2 regions of the Peribacillus sp. FSL K6-5616 genome follow, and region 1 is predicted to be linked to the other one. Evidence: predicted binding sites of a transcription regulator. Region 1 holds the regulator's gene; the other holds the start of a gene.
The links. The regulator NrdR, encoded in region 1, represses ribonucleotide reductase genes. The targets are predictions, from matches to a motif close to AACACNATATATNGTGTT.

Region 1 (3,426 bases):
GTTCATTTTTGGCCAATTCCATCGCCTCGACGACTGTTGAGACCTTTAGCCGTGCCCAATGGCCTGCCAGCTTTTCCACATAACCCTTCGTGAACTTCATATCCGTTTTGAGCATGACATATTCAATCAAGACATTGACGACACCCGGATTCAGCTTTTGATTGATCATCACGCCCTCAACCACTTTCAAATCACCGCTTGACGGCTCTGCACCGCCAGACAATTGCATTAGCCGCTCCCTCGGGGAAATCGTCTCCAAATGACGGATTAACTCTTGTTCCTTTGTTTTCGGTTCTTCTTTTTGTGTCCGTTCACGAATTGGCTGCACCCGATTGACAAGGGAAGGCATATCGGCCTGCCGTTCGATCTGGTACCAATCCCTTGCCGCCTTTCTAAGCAATTCCTCATCAATCTCATCATCCAATGAAACGGCATCCATTACTAGTTTTTGCATTTCCAGCGGATCGATGCCATATAAAAAAGCGAGTTTGGCAATCGTACTTTTTATTTTCGGAGTAAAAGCCTTTTTCGGCACGATCGAGGATTTCATCCCGGCAAATAAAAGGTCAAAATCGAATAAGTCATCAAACCCCGATGGCTCAACGCCTTCCGCCCGATCGATGTATTGCTGTTCAGGCACCGGTTTCCATTCGTTTTTCGCTTCATCCGTTACATATAAAGAGTCCAAATGATCTGATGAGAATACTTCCGCAAAAGATTTAGTCACACCTTCATATTGATCGGTTAAGATATGGTCATCACAAAAGAATCTCTTTAACCGGTTGAATTGAGCTTTACCGATTTTTTTGTATAAGTAAATATTCAGCATTCCATCCGTGAAAAACTGCTGGGGTGAAAGCGGCGGGTTTAACTCATAAATGAATTCCTTCGTTTCATTTTTCGATTTCTTATATACATTCAACAGGCCGATTCCTTCAAGTAAAAGGCGGGCTTCGTAAATATCACCTAACTTAAGGCCGATGGTATTCATTAATTGATAATGCGAGGAGGTTTCCGACCATAGCCTGTTTTCCTCCAACTCACTCCATAACGTCATATATAGGCTAATGCAGATAGGTCCAATAAGAGGTTGATATAGTCGGGTAAGTATTTTCCGATCATAATCATGAAGCAGCCCCGCAGATGAGACCAAATATGAATCAGCTGGGAGCAATTCTTGCCAATGCATTGACATCTCCATTCAAACCTTTCAAAAGATGTAGTGAAAAAAGAGCCAAAGTGAATCTTCAGCTCTACTTTCTTTCTTTATTTATTAAATCTTTCAGTTCATCAATAAAGACATTGATATCTTTAAATTGTCGATAGACGGATGCGAACCTTACATAGGCAACCTCATCGACTTCTGCCAGCTTGTCCATTACCATTTCGCCGACACTGTCGCTTTTCACTTCCGATATGCCCTGGTTGCGTAGTTCTTTTTCTACATAACTGGTAATTTGCTCTAGTTCTTTCAAGGGAACCGGACGTTTTTCGCAAGCCCTGATTAAGCCACGCAGGATTTTATCACGACTGAACTCTTCACGTGTCCCGCCCTTTTTCACTACAATAAGCGGTGTTTCCTCCACCTTTTCAAATGTCGTGAATCGAAAACCACATGCCTCACATTCACGGCGTCGTCGAATCGATTTACTTTCATCGACTGGCCTGGAATCGAGCACTCTTGTTCCGTTATATTGACATGATGGGCATTTCATCATTATCAGCTCCGTATTTTATGTAGGACTCCCCTATCTAAATGTTCCCCAAGGAATTACTTCTCTATCTTAATCTTATATTAAAAGGAACGGACAGTACAAGTAAAAAGTGTAACTTCCGGCAGCAGGCACTTTTTGTTCTGCCGTTGAAGCACCGTTGCCAAGGGCATTGTGCTACAAGGCAATCCTCTCCAATAAAGTGAAGCAGACTGCCGATTCATTGCATTAAAAAAGAGATGCACCCATGGCATCTCTGTGTATACATTTTTTTATAGGGCACTTATATTGGCTTTTTTCATTTGTACAGGACCTAATCCACGTGGTAATTCTATGTTTTCACGTGTTTGCGCATTCAAAGCTTCTGCAATATAATCTGCCGCAATATTCGGATCCAAGTTACCGCATGTATAGACATCAATGCTCGCATAGCCGTGTTCTGGAAAACTGTGAATCGTTAAGTGTGATTCAGAAATGATGACAACCCCGCTGACTCCTTGTGGAGCAAATTTGTGAAAGGCAACTTCTCGTACCTCTGCACCTGATTTCAAAGCAGCGTCAACAAAAATCTTTTCAATTAAATCGATATTGTTCAGTTTTTCAAAGTCACAACCCCAAAGTTCAGAAATGACATGTCTACCCATTGTTTCCATAGTGTAAGCTGTTTCCATATTAAGCTTCCCCCTTACCATGATTTAAAAATAAGTTCTGATAACTACCACGGGGGAAAGTTAGTCCAAAGAGGTCCTAACCCTTTAAGTAGCCATCATGCAAACCGTTTTGAAGAAGTTCACGATTCATAGTATATATGGTTTGAATTTTTTTTGCAACTCCAAATTTAATTTTTGGAAAGATAAACTTTATATGTAATGGGGATATAGCGAAGGTTCCAATGTGGACCAAATTCCGTCTTCGGTTTATTCAGCGCCATAAAGCAGGCGGGAATTCATGGATCACTGCATGAAAAATAGCCCGCTAAAAAATTTTAGCAGGCTCGGGTTTTTCATTTTATTTTACTGATAATTCGACTTCGGACATTTTTTTCAACTCGGAGCCAACCAATTTTACAAGGTCCACTACACGGTTGGAGTAACCCCACTCATTATCATACCAAGCAAGGACCTTCACTTTCCTGTCCCCGATCATCATCGTCGTCAATCCATCGATGATTGCAGAGTGTGGATTCGTTTTGAAATCACTGGAAACTAAAGGTTCCATCGTGAATTCCATGATTCCTTTGAGTTCATTTTCTGAAGCATCGATGAAGGCTTGGTTCACTTCTTCAATCGTGACATCACGGTTTAAATCCACAACAAGATCGACTAAAGATACGTTTGGTGTCGGTACGCGTATCGCCATTCCATGAAGCTTGCCTTTTAATTGCGGCAACACTAGTGAGATGGCTTTTGCAGCTCCTGTAGTCGTAGGAATCATGCTTTCCGCAGCGGCACGGGCACGTCTCAAGTCTTTGTGCGGGTTATCGATATTATTTTGATCATTTGTATAAGAATGTATCGTTGTCATTAAACCGTTGTCTATGCCGAATTTTTCATCAAGCACTTTTGCAACTGGTCCAAGGCAGTTCGTTGTACAAGATGCATTGGATATGACGAAATGCTTGTCAATTTCCAGCACCTCCTGATTCACTCCCATTACAATGGTAACGTCTTCATTTTTACCCGGGGCTGATAATATAACTCTTTTTGCTCCTGCG
Region 2 (3,426 bases), 400 kb from region 1:
CACCGACATTATGCCATTCTTCATTGTAAATGGCCATTTCTTCGGCATTATAGCTTTCAACATCAGGAAAACGCAATTCATATTCCGCATCTTGTTCAGCCGCTTCCATAAATTCCTTAGTCAGGCAAATAGAGATATTGGCTCCAGTCAGGAAATCCGAATTATGAACACTGTACGTTCCGCCTGTACGGATCTTTTCCTCTGCATCCCTAATGATTTTCTCGCTGAACCCGCCTTGGCCAGGAATCTCCTTATAATTGATGATCCCTTGATACATAGCCGTTTCCTGTTCCGTGTGCGTCGTGAATTTCAATTTATCCGTCGCATATTTCTTGATGGCTTCATCTTTAGTGTTTTCCACTAGGTAACGCAAGATCCTTGGATTTTGCATTTTGGAAATGATGAACTCTGCAATATCGGGATGCCAATCAGCAAGCATGATCATTTGCGCGCCTCGTCTGCTGCCGCCCTGTTCAACAAGATGCGTCAGTTTTGCAATATCGTCAAGCCATGACACCGAACCCGAGGATTTTCCATTTACCCCTTTTGCCAGAGTGTTTCTTGGACGCAGTGTCGATCCGTTCGTACCCACTCCGCCGCCGCGGCTCATGATTTCCATCACTTGTTTCCTATGTTCTGAAATACCTTCACGTGAATCCGGTACGAATGGCATTACATAGCAGTTGAAATAAGTAACATCCGTATTGGAACCTGCACCGTATAATACTCGGCCTGCCGGGACGAAATTAAGGTTCTTTAATTCTTCATAGAATTTATTGAACCATTCCGTTCTTTTTTCTTCCGTGGTTTCCACTGATGCCAATCCCGTTGCATTACGTTTCGCAATTTGTTCATAGTATATTTCAAGCGGCTTTTCGATTATATCCAACGGACGGTTTACAATTCCCGTCTCGACTTCTTCCGGATTATCCAATACGCCACGGAATTCTTCATCCACCAATACCTTGGCTTTTTTGGTTTCCCAATCAATTTCAACGATGTAACCGAGACCCCTTGCCGGGAATTTCGGATCTTCCTTAATCGTCAACACGACGAAATCGCCTGCCGAGAGTGTGATTTTTTCAGTATCCTTAAAAGAATAGCGGTCAAGCATGACTAGACGGGACACTCCCTTATGCGCCATTTTCATATCAGCAGTTACAGGGTGAACCTGGGGAAATAAAGAAATATCCTTATTCAACCTTTCTAGATCAACCTTTAAAGCTTCTTTTATTACAACCGACATAATTCCCTCTCCTTTATATGTTTCATGATCCGTTCTTGCTGCCGCAAAAATCCTTATGTAGCCTTACATGTCCGTTTCGCTTAACAAGTACCCTAAATCTATCATAGCGAAACTCAAAAATCAACATATAGTGTCGCATTAAATATTTCAACTACTATATATTGTGTTTGTTTTGAATAACTTTTAATTTTGTCAAACGTTAAATCAATTAATATAGTTAGCAAAAGGGAGGAAAATGTCGATTTACAATAATTTTTCATCAGATTTCAATTAATTTGGACCTTGCTTTTTCCCCATCCCTTTTAGGGCTTATCCCTGCAAGGGATGTGTTATTCGGTCAAACAAATCTGAAAAAACTTTTTATTATCCACTCTAATTATGCTTCCTCTATCTCATGAAATTCCATTCATCGCTTTCGTATTTGCTTTCTGCAATGGCCTTCACTTCCAGCAATTGCTTTTCGGTGAGGACATATGGCTCTAAATCGACCGAAAGTCCTTCGGCAAAACCTTTTTCGAAAGCTTCTTTCGCTTCAGGGATGGTTATCTTTCTCCCGGCAATGTCATTCATGGCCACAGCTTTGTTTTTTAAGTTTTTTTGCATTCTCTCTTTAACCCTGTCATTTGAGAATTTAAATACGCTAAAGAGCTTATCATCATCAAGCTCAAGCAAAATGGACCCGTGCTGAAGGATGACGCCTTTTTGCCTGGTTTGAGCGCTGCCAGCGACCTTCCTGCCCTCAACGACCAGTTCATACCAGCTAGGTGCATCAAAGCAGACGGAAGACCTGGGCGATTTTAAAGCCGCTTTTTCCTGTTCGCTTCGAGGCACGGCAAAATAAGCATCCAATCCAAGATTCCTGAACCCCATCAATATACCTTCAGAAATGACACGATAAGCTTCAGTAACGGTGGTTGGCATTCCCGGATAGGATTCTGGAACGATTACACTATAAGTCAATTCATGTTCGTGCAGTACCGCTCGTCCCCCTGTCGGCCTGCGAACAAAACCAAGGCCCTGCCTTTTGACCTCTTCCAGATCGATCTCCGCTTCTGCCTTTTGAAAATAACCGATCGACAATGTCGCTGGATCCCAGCCGTAAAAGCGTATGATCGGCGGAATTTCCCCTTTGCTTTGCCAGTTTAACAGGGCTTCGTCCAGCGCCATATTAAAAGCCGGTGAACAATACCCCGAATCTATAAAACCCCATTTTTCTTTAGTCATCCTTACCCCTCGTTTCGATAGACGTTTTTCAATCCCCCACAAAAAACTCACATGTAGTAGTTTAACAGACTTTAACACTCTAAAAAAGAAAGTGCTATCAAGTCATGAAGAATTTGATGAAAATACTTTTTGATTATTGGGTAAAGCAATTATATAATAAAGATTGTCTGTATTCGTTAAGGTAGAAGGGAGTTTTTATGTTTGGAAATATTATATACACTGCTCATCATCCTAGGAGTGGTTATTGCGTATTCACTTTTTAATTGGTACCGCCAGCGTAAAATCGTTAAAACACTAACACAGGACGAATTTATCGCCAACTACAGAAAAGTGCAGCTAATCGATGTGCGGGAACCGAATGATTTCGAAAATGGTCATATCTTAGGCGCAAGAAACATCCCTATGACTCAAATGAAAACCCGCTTGGTCGAAATTAGGCCGGACAAGCCTGTATATTTGTATGCTCAAAGCGAGATCATCAGCGGCAGAGCTGCAGCCATGCTATACAAAAAGGGCTACAGGGAACTTTTTCACTTAAAGGGCGGTTTCAAGATGTGGACCGGGAAAATCAAAGCAAAGAAATAAGACCCCATCTCGGCATGGGCTCTTTTTAATTCCATAGCTCAAGTAAAAGAAAGTCAACTGTTGGACTTTAATGGAATCTTACATAAACATGAAAAATCCCCGCCGGAAGGCAGGGATTTTTTTCGTGTAAGCTACTAATCTAGGCTTGATAACGCAAAACGGGTTTTCTGGCAGCAAGAGTTTCATCAAGCCGCTTTATAACGGTTGTATGCGGAGCTTCCTGAACGATTTCCGGAGTTTCTTCCGCTTCCTTGGCAATCTGGATCATCGCATCGATGAACGCATCCAGCGTTTCTTTTGACTCGGTTTCAGTCGGTTCTATCATCATTCCTTCTTCCACGTTCAATGGGAAGTAAATGGTTGGAGGATGA

Region 2: a site for NrdR is predicted at 1,397-1,414, ahead of MHB45_RS14555 (vitamin B12-dependent ribonucleotide reductase). Genes of this name have one in related genera too.

Annotation. Positions count from the first base shown of each region.
Region 1 covers NZ_JBBOYT010000001.1:3,449,330-3,452,755, forward strand. The annotation lists gene MHB45_RS16545 (replication initiation and membrane attachment family protein) at 1-1,189, opposite strand, end outside; gene nrdR (transcriptional regulator NrdR) at 1,254-1,715, opposite strand; gene speD (adenosylmethionine decarboxylase) at 1,985-2,365, opposite strand; gene MHB45_RS16560 (glyceraldehyde-3-phosphate dehydrogenase) at 2,721-3,426, opposite strand, start outside.
Region 2 covers NZ_JBBOYT010000001.1:3,044,451-3,047,876, forward strand. The annotation lists gene MHB45_RS14555 (vitamin B12-dependent ribonucleotide reductase) at 1-1,246, opposite strand, end outside; gene MHB45_RS14560 (lipoate--protein ligase family protein) at 1,634-2,470, opposite strand; gene MHB45_RS14565 (rhodanese-like domain-containing protein) at 2,672-3,055, shown strand; gene gcvPB (aminomethyl-transferring glycine dehydrogenase subunit GcvPB) at 3,195-3,426, opposite strand, start outside.